Regions from separate parts of the Streptomyces sp. NPDC048258 genome, predicted to be linked through region 2. Evidence: riboswitches for the same ligand, from Rfam matches in the RefSeq annotation. Region 2 holds a riboswitch; the other holds the start of a gene.
What was found. A riboswitch is a leader RNA that binds a small molecule or an ion and turns the genes downstream of it on or off. The one in region 2 is predicted to bind cyclic di-AMP.
Positions count from the first base shown of each region.

Region 1: linked by a shared signal. The riboswitch ahead of ACGFYQ_RS09395 (peptidoglycan DD-metalloendopeptidase family protein) and the one ahead of ACGFYQ_RS29445 (transglycosylase family protein) in region 2 are both predicted to bind cyclic di-AMP.

Region 1 covers NZ_JBICZH010000003.1:412,000-416,054, forward strand. Annotated here, with positions in the region: gene ACGFYQ_RS09385 (MBL fold metallo-hydrolase) at 1-21, opposite strand, end outside; gene ACGFYQ_RS09390 (SGNH/GDSL hydrolase family protein) at 140-925, opposite strand; gene ACGFYQ_RS09395 (peptidoglycan DD-metalloendopeptidase family protein) at 1,089-2,054, opposite strand; cyclic di-AMP (ydaO/yuaA leader) riboswitch at 2,059-2,266, opposite strand; gene ACGFYQ_RS09400 (tyrosine-protein phosphatase) at 2,557-3,348, shown strand; gene ACGFYQ_RS09405 (aspartate aminotransferase family protein) at 3,367-4,055, opposite strand, start outside.
Region 2 covers NZ_JBICZH010000015.1:133,126-137,180, reverse strand. Annotated here, with positions in the region: gene ACGFYQ_RS29455 (septum formation initiator family protein) at 1-443, opposite strand, end outside; gene eno (phosphopyruvate hydratase) at 535-1,821, opposite strand; gene ACGFYQ_RS29445 (transglycosylase family protein) at 2,105-2,803, opposite strand; cyclic di-AMP (ydaO/yuaA leader) riboswitch at 2,807-2,979, opposite strand; gene ACGFYQ_RS29440 (transglycosylase family protein) at 3,256-4,055, opposite strand, start outside.

The sequences.
Region 1 (4,055 bases), on a different contig from region 2:
CAGGGGACGGGAGCCGGTCAAAGCGCCTCCTGGGAGGGTGGGGTCAGGACGGTCGTCGGTCTACGACCATCCCAACGCACACGTACCCCGAAGGATTCCGCTTGCGGCCCCCGGTCCGCGGCGCCTCCGCCTCCGCCTCCTAGAGCGGAAGCAGGTCGGGCCGCTTCGCCTCCACGTGGTCCCCCGAGGACTCCCCGCGCAGCCGGCGGCCGATCCACGGCACCAGGTGCTCGCGCGCCCACTGGATGTTGTCCCGGGTCACGTCCACCGAGCCGCGCGGCCGCTGCGGCGGCCACGGCTGGTCGGGGTCGGTGGGCACCTCCAGCCCCAGCACCTGGGCGGCGCGCAGCGCGACCCGTGTGTGCCCCTCGGGCGAGAGGTGCAGCCGGTCGGCGTCCCAGGCCCGCCGGTCCTGTACGGACTTCAGCGACCAGAGGTCGAGCACCGGGCAGTCGTAGCGGTCGGCGATGGCGCGGACGTGCGCGCTGTACGTCGCCACCTTGCCCCGGAGGTGCTTGAGGACCGGCACGCCCCGCGTGTCGAAGCCGGTGGTGATCATGACGTGGCCGACGGCCCCGGTGAGGTCGGCGACGGCGGCCTCGAACCGCTCCGCCACGTCGTCCGGGTCGCTGCCGGGCCGGATGATGTCGTTGCCGCCCGCGCAGAAGGTCACGAGGTCCGGCGCGAGCTCCTTGGCCCGCGGGACCTGTTCGGCCACGATCTGGTCGAGGAGCCGGCCGCGCACGGCCAGGTTCGCGTACCGGAAGTCGTGCTCGTCACGCCGGTCGGCCAGGAGCACGGCGAGCCGGTCCGCCCAGCCGAGAAAAGAATCCCCGGGTCCCGGGTCCCCCACGCCCTCGGTGAAGCTGTCCCCGATCGCCGCGTACGAGCCGATGGTCTTGAGTGTCGTCGTCGTCGCTGCCACAGGACGACATCCTTCACTCCCGTACACGACCTACGCCAACGTAAGCAGGGGTTGACGGACCGTGATCTTTACCACGCGGGGGATAAGGAATACGTACACGCGAGGCCGGGACCCCCCTCGGGCCCCGGCCTCACGCGTGTCGGTGTTCCGACGGCGGGTGCCGTCAGATGCTCACGCCCTTCGAGCGGAGGTAGGCGACCGGGTCGATGTCCGAGCCGTAGGACGGGCCCGTGCGGATCTCGAAGTGGAGGTGCGGGCCGGTCGAGTTGCCGGTGGAGCCGGAGAGGCCGATGCGCTGGCCGCCGGTGACGCTCTGGCCCGCCGAGACGGACAGCTGGGAGAGGTGGCCGTACTGCGAGTAGGTCCCGTCCTCGTGCTTGATGATGACCTCGTTGCCGTACGCGCCGGCCCAGCCGGCCGAGACCACGGTGCCCGCGCCGACGGCCTTGACGGTGGTGCCGGAGCTCGCGATGAAGTCGACGCCGGTGTGGTAGCCGGAGGACCACATGCTGCCCGCGACCTTGTACTGGGTGGAGATCCCGCCGCTCACCGGGGCGACGAAGCCGGCGGCCGACTGCTGCGAAGCCGGCGCCTCGGCGGCGGAGTCCTGCTGCGCCGGTGCGGCCTTCTCGGCGGGCTTCGGAGCCGACTTCGGAGCCAGCTTCGGAGCGGCCTTGGGGGCCGACTTCGGAGCGGCCTTGGGGGCCGGGGCGGGCGCGGTTTCGGCGACCGGGGCCGCCTCGCCCTTCGCGCCGAGGGTCAGCTTCAGGCCCGGGTGGATGAGGGAGGGGTTGGTGCCGACGGCCTCGCGGTTGTCGGCGTACAGCCGCTCCCAGCCGCCGGAGAGGTGGCGCTCGGCGGCGATCTTGGAGAGGTAGTCGCCCGGCACGACCGTGTAGACGGTCGGCGCGGTCTCCACGGCGGCGGCGGGCGCGGCCTGGAGCGAGAGGGGAAGCTGCGGCGCCACGGCGGGGGCCGCGGCCGGCGCGGCGGCCGGAGCGCCGGCCGCGTGGGCACCGGCGGCGCCCATCAGGGGCAGCGCGAGCGCCGCACCACCGGTGCCCGCGACGGCGAGGCCGCGGGCCATGGAACGGGACTTGGGACGGCGGTGCTTGCCCTTTGCAGACATGGCGAATTCCTCTCCGTCGCCTGCGAGGTGAGCTGTCGGGTTCGGACTGGAGATGTCCGGCCGTCCATGTGCGGGACATGTACGGCTTCACCCCGAGCCATCCCGGAATAAAGATCCGGAACAGCGGCTTACCTGGTTCCCCCGCTCCTGCCGCGCGCGTGAATAGTCGGGTGCGGTTTCCGGGCAGTGGCAGGATTCGGCGGTCCACCCGGATCGATCGCGAAGGTAATCCCATAAGGCGGCACGTAACAAGCCGTGAATTCCCTGACGGAATCACAGGGATGAGGGACCGACGGAATTCCGGTCACCCTGCGTCCATTCCCCACTGCCAACAACCGCCCCGGCCGGGCCATTCGCCTTTTGCGATCAGGCACGCACGGTCACCGTATGATCTGGCTCACGGGGACGTGTCCGATCTCGCCGCTGTTCATGGCAAGTTGGCGCCAAGTAGCGTAATTCGGACAGACGGACAGACGCCCCACGACGAAGCGGAGGAGTTCCCGTGACCCAGCAGATACAGGAGCCGGAGCTGTCCGGAGTGCGCAATTTCCGCGATGTGGGCGGATTGCCGACTTCTGACGGACGAAGGGTCAAGACGGGACGACTGTTCCGAAGCGGACATCTGGCGCATGCCACTGAAAACGATGCAGAATTCCTCTCCTCGCTCGGGCTCCACACCGTCTTCGACTTCCGCAACAACGCCGACCACGCCCTGGAGGGGCCGGACGTCGAACTGCCCGGCGTACGGAACGTCAACATCCCGCTCTCGGATCCGGCCGACGGCCGGGAGTTCTGGAAGATGGTCCGCGACGGCGACCTCGACCAGCTCCGCTCGATCCTGGGCGACGGGAAGGCCGCGGCCCGGATGTCGAACTCGTACCGCGGGATCATCAAGCACCGCACCGCCGAGCACGGCCGGGTGGTGCGCGCCCTCGCCGAGGACAGCGTGCCCGCCCTCCTGCACTGCGCGGCGGGCAAGGACCGGGCCGGCCTGTCGATCGCCGTCACCCTGCTCGCGCTGCGCGTCGAGCGGGAGGCGATCGTGGCGGACTACCTGGAGTCGAACGCCCCGCACCGCCGCTACCGGGTGCGCCGCAGCAGCGAGTCGGCCGAGGCCCGCTCCCCCGAGGTGATGGAGCTACTCGCCCCGCTCTTCGACGCCCGCGCCGAGTACCTGGAGGCGGCCTTCGAGACCATCGACGAGCACTGGGGCGGTGTGGACCGCTACCTGGCCGAGGGCCTCGGGCTCACGCCCGAGACCCTCGGCCGGCTGCGGGACCGGCTGCTCGACTGACGACGGCGGGGCAGGCCGTCACCGGTTGCCGACGGCCTGCTTCACCAGGGTCCTGCCGAAGTCCCACATCAGCCCGGACCCGCCGTGCGCCTCGTCCATGACGTCCCGGAAAGCGCCGACGAACCGGTCGACGTCCCGCTCGTCCACGATCAGCGGCGGGATGAGCTTGATCACTTCCAGGTGGTCCCCGGACACCTGCGTGAGGATCCGGTGCTTCTGCAGCAGCGGCACCACGACCATCTGCGCGAAGAGCCCCTTGCGGGCCGCCTGCAGCATGGCCCACCGGCTGCGCAGCCCCAGCGAGGACGGCCGGCCGAACTCGATGCCGATCATCAGGCCGCGCCCGCGCACCTCGTGCAGCAGCTCGTACTCGTCCACCAGGGCCGCGAGCCGTCCGCGCAGCAGGTCGCCCATGGCCCGGGCGTTGGCCACGACCTCCTCGTCCTCCATGACCGAGAGGACGGCCAGTCCGGCCGCCATCGCCTGCGCGTTGGAGCCGAAGCTCGCGGAGTGCACGAGGACCCGGTCCATGGACGAGTAGACCTTCTTGAAGATCCAGTCCTTGCCCAGGGTCGCGCCGACCGGCACGTAGCCGCCCGACAGCGCCTTGGCCACGCACACCAGGTCCGGTTCCACGCCCGGCTCGTGCTGGTACGCGTAGAAGTCGCCGGTACGCCCGAGGCCGGTCTGCACCTCGTCCGCGATCA
Region 2 (4,055 bases):
GAGTACCAGGGGCGGTCCGAGCCGGCCTGGCCGGTCCGGTGCCGCTCGGCGGCCTGTGCCCCGGGGTCGGTCATGATGTAGCCGATCTCCCCCGGGCGCAGGAAGTGCAGGTGCTTGCGCGCCTGCTGCTCCGCGTAGGCGTTGTCCTGCCAGCGGGCCTTCTCGTCGCGGAGCCGTTCCAGGCGGTCCCGCGCGGCGGCGGCGGCCCGCTGCTGCTCCGCGATCTCCGAGCGCTGGGAGACGTACTGGCGCATCGGATACGCGAGGGCGACGACCAGCGTACAGAGGACGAGCACCAGGAGGGCCGCGCGGCCGGTGAGCCGGCTGCGGCGGACCTGGCGGCGCGACTGCGAGCGGTAGACGTGGGCGGCGGTCCGCTCGCCGAGCTGCTTGAGCCTGGTCGCGGTCGAGAAGGTGGAGAACCGATCCCGGTTCCCGGCCATTGATCCCGCCTCCCCTATGTACGCACTACGCAATACGTCCCCGCACACGGTACGGGACCGAGTGCGGGGACGTACGGAAGCAAGAGCGTGATTAGCCCTTGAAGCGCGGGAACGCGCTGCGGCCCGCGTACACCGCGGCGTCGTCGAGGATCTCCTCGATGCGCAGCAGCTGGTTGTACTTGGCGACGCGGTCCGAGCGGGCCGGGGCGCCGGTCTTGATCTGGCCGCAGTTCACGGCGACGGCGAGGTCGGCGATGGTGACGTCCTCGGTCTCACCGGAGCGGTGCGACATCATGCACTTGAAGCCGTTGCGCTGGGCCATCTCGACGGCGTCCAGGGTCTCGGTCAGCGAACCGATCTGGTTCACCTTCACGAGCAGGGCGTTCGCGGAGCCCTCCTCGATACCGCGGGCCAGGCGCTCCGGGTTGGTGACGAAGAGGTCGTCGCCGACGATCTGGACCTTGGCGCCCAGGCGGTCGGTGATGGTCTTCCAGCCGGCCCAGTCGTCCTCGAACAGCGGGTCCTCGATGGAGACCAGCGGGTACGCCTCGACGAGTTCGGCGTAGTAGTCGGTCATCTCGGAGGCCGAGCGGGACTGGCCCTCGAACTCGTACTTGCCGTCCTTGTAGAACTCGGACGCGGCGACGTCGAGCGCGAGCGCGATGTCCTTGCCCGGGGTGTAGCCGGCCTGCTTGATGGCCTCGACGATGAGGTCGAGCGCGGCGCGGTTGGACTCCAGGTTCGGGGCGAAGCCGCCCTCGTCACCCAGGCCGGTGGAGAGGCCCTTGGTGTGCAGGACCTTCTTGAGGGTGTGGTAGACCTCGGCACCCCAGCGCAGCGCCTCGGAGAAGGACTCCGCGCCGATCGGGGCGATCATGAACTCCTGGATGTCCACGTTGGAGTCGGCGTGCGACCCACCGTTGAGGATGTTCATCATCGGAACGGGCAGCAGGTGCGCGTTCGGGCCGCCGAGGTAGCGGAAGAGCGGAAGGTCCGAGGCCTCGGACGCGGCGTGCGCGACGGCCAGGGAGACGCCGAGGATGGCGTTGGCGCCGAGGGAGCCCTTGTTGTCGGTGGCGTCCAGGTCGAACATGGCCTGGTCGATCAGACGCTGCTCGGTGGCGTCGTAGCCGACGAGCTCCGGGCCGATCTGCTCGATGACGGCCAGGACGGCCTTCTCCACGCCCTTGCCGAAGTAACGGTTGGGGTCACCGTCACGCAGCTCGATGGCCTCGAATGCACCGGTGGAGGCGCCGGACGGAACTGCAGCACGGCCGGTGCTGCCATCGTCGAGGCCCACCTCGACCTCGACCGTGGGGTTGCCTCGGGAGTCCAGGATTTCCCGGGCTACGACGACGTCGATGGACGGCACGAGCATCTCCTTCTGGGATGTGACGCTGGGTGTGCGGTGGCGTCAGGCCGTGGGATGGCCTTGCCGACTAGAGCCTAACCGGCTCCGGGCACTCGACCGGCCGACCGCCCGGGTCCTGGGACGAAAAAGAGCCCGAATACCCCTCTTCCGGGACATAGGACTCTGGATCGGCGCCGGATGACCGCGGTTCCGACGGCGCACGCGCCGCCGCCCGGCGCGTGGGGGGAGGCGCGCCGGGCGGTGGGGATGGTGCGTGTTACTGCGACTGCTGCGGCTGTTGCCGCAGTGTTCAGCTGAGCTTCAGCTTCTGACCCGGGAAGATCAGGTCGGCGTCCGAGACGATGTCCTTGTTCAGCTCGAAGAGCTTCTCCCAGCCGCCCTTGACGCCGTTGGCCTCGGCGATGCTGCCCAGGGTGTCGCCGGACTTGACCTCGTACGAGCCGTTGCCGGTCTTCGGGGCCGGGGCCTCGGAGCGCTCGGAGCGGGTGGTCGGAGCCGGGGTCTCGGAGCGCTTCGTCTCCTTCTTCGGCTCGGTCTTCTTCGGCTGGGTCTTCTTGGTCTCGGTCTTCTTCTCCGTCTGCTTCGGGGTCTCGGTCGCGCCCCCGCCGGTGTAGGAGGAGTTCGACAGACCCACGCCGCAGGACGGCCAGGCGCCCTTGCCCTGGCCCTTGAGGACCTTCTCGGCTATGGCTATCTGCTGGGACTTCGAGGCCTGGTTGGCCTGCGGGGCGTACGTCTTGCCGCCGTACGCGGCCCAGGTGGAGGACGAGAACTGCAGGCCGCCGTAGTAGCCGTTGCCCGTGTTGATGGCCCAGTTGCCGCCGGACTCGCACTGCGCCACGCGGTCCCACTCGGAAGCGGTGGCGGCGCTGGCGGAGCCCGCGGCCATCAGGGGGGCGGCGACGGCCACACCGGCGACACCGGCGAGCGTGACGATGCGGACGGCCTTGGAACCGCGGCGGTGCTTGCCCTTGCCGGAAAGCAGCATGGAGTTTCTCCTCACCGACGCCTACGAGGTGAGCTGTCGGGTTCGGGCGAGTGAGTTGCCCGGCCGTGCGACCTAGCGCACGTCTTAACCCCTAGCCGGTGGCGTGACCGTCTCTCAACGGCCGCTCCCGGCACCTACCTTGGTTCCCCCGCTCCTGCCTTCGGCGCTTGACGCGACGACTGTTCCCCCCGTCCGCCGGCAGGATTCGGCGATGCGGTCGAAGGAGCTCACGATGGCGAGCGATTCAGAAGGTAGACAGGTCTCTCCCCGATGTTCAACGACCGCCATCGGGGAGAAACGGCCCCTACTTGCGCCCCTTGTAGGGGTGTTTGCGCAGGTGAGGGTGGGGATTGCGGAAGCCCCGGGACGAGACACGCCAGTTGACCGGAAGAGACACATGTCTCACTTACAGAAAACGGACAATCAACTCTTACCGGGTGGCTTAAGTGCCCTTATTGCGCGGTTAGATCCAGGTTCTGACCGGGCTTGATCAGATCGGCGTTCCCGCCGATGACCTGCTCGTTGGCCTCGTAGAGCGCGTTCCAGCCGCCCTTGACCCCCTTGGCGTCCGCGATGGTCGCCAGGCTGTCGCCCGCCTTCACGGTGTACACGGGGTCCGACGCGGCGTCAGATGTGACGGGTGCCTCGGGCGCGGGCGCTCCGCGGTGCTTGCCGCTGCCCTCGGGCGCCGTGGCGGGCGGTGCGGTGGGGTCGGCGGAGGCGCCCGGGGCGGCCGGTGCCGTCGGGTCCACGGGGTCCGTCGTGGCGCCCGGAGTTGTGGGGGCCGTGGGGTCGGCCGGGGTGACCGGGGGCAGGCCGGGGGTGCCGGGCGGCGTGGTGGGCGCGCTCGGGTCCACGGGGGCGGTCGGCGCACCCGGGTCCGTCGGAGTCGGGGCCGGGGTCGTGGGCTCGTCCGGCGAGGGCATGACGGGCAGTCCGAGGGACGGCGCGAGCGGGCCGTCGGGGAGCACGAACGACGGGGTGTCCGACGGGCTCGGGGCCGGCTGGGTCGGGGCGCCGAAGTCCGTGGACGGCTTGCCGGTCCCCGTCGAGGGCACGGTGGTGTCCGGCCGGGAGGGCGTCGGGGCGATCACCCCCGGGCCGCCGGGCAGACCGGGGTCGACGGCCGCGGCGGGGCTCTGCCCGTCCAGTCCGGCCGAGGCAGCGCACAGCGGCCACGCCTGCGGCCCCTGGGAGGCCAGTACGCGCTCGGCCACCGCGATCTGCTGGGACCGGCTCGCCAGGTCGGCCC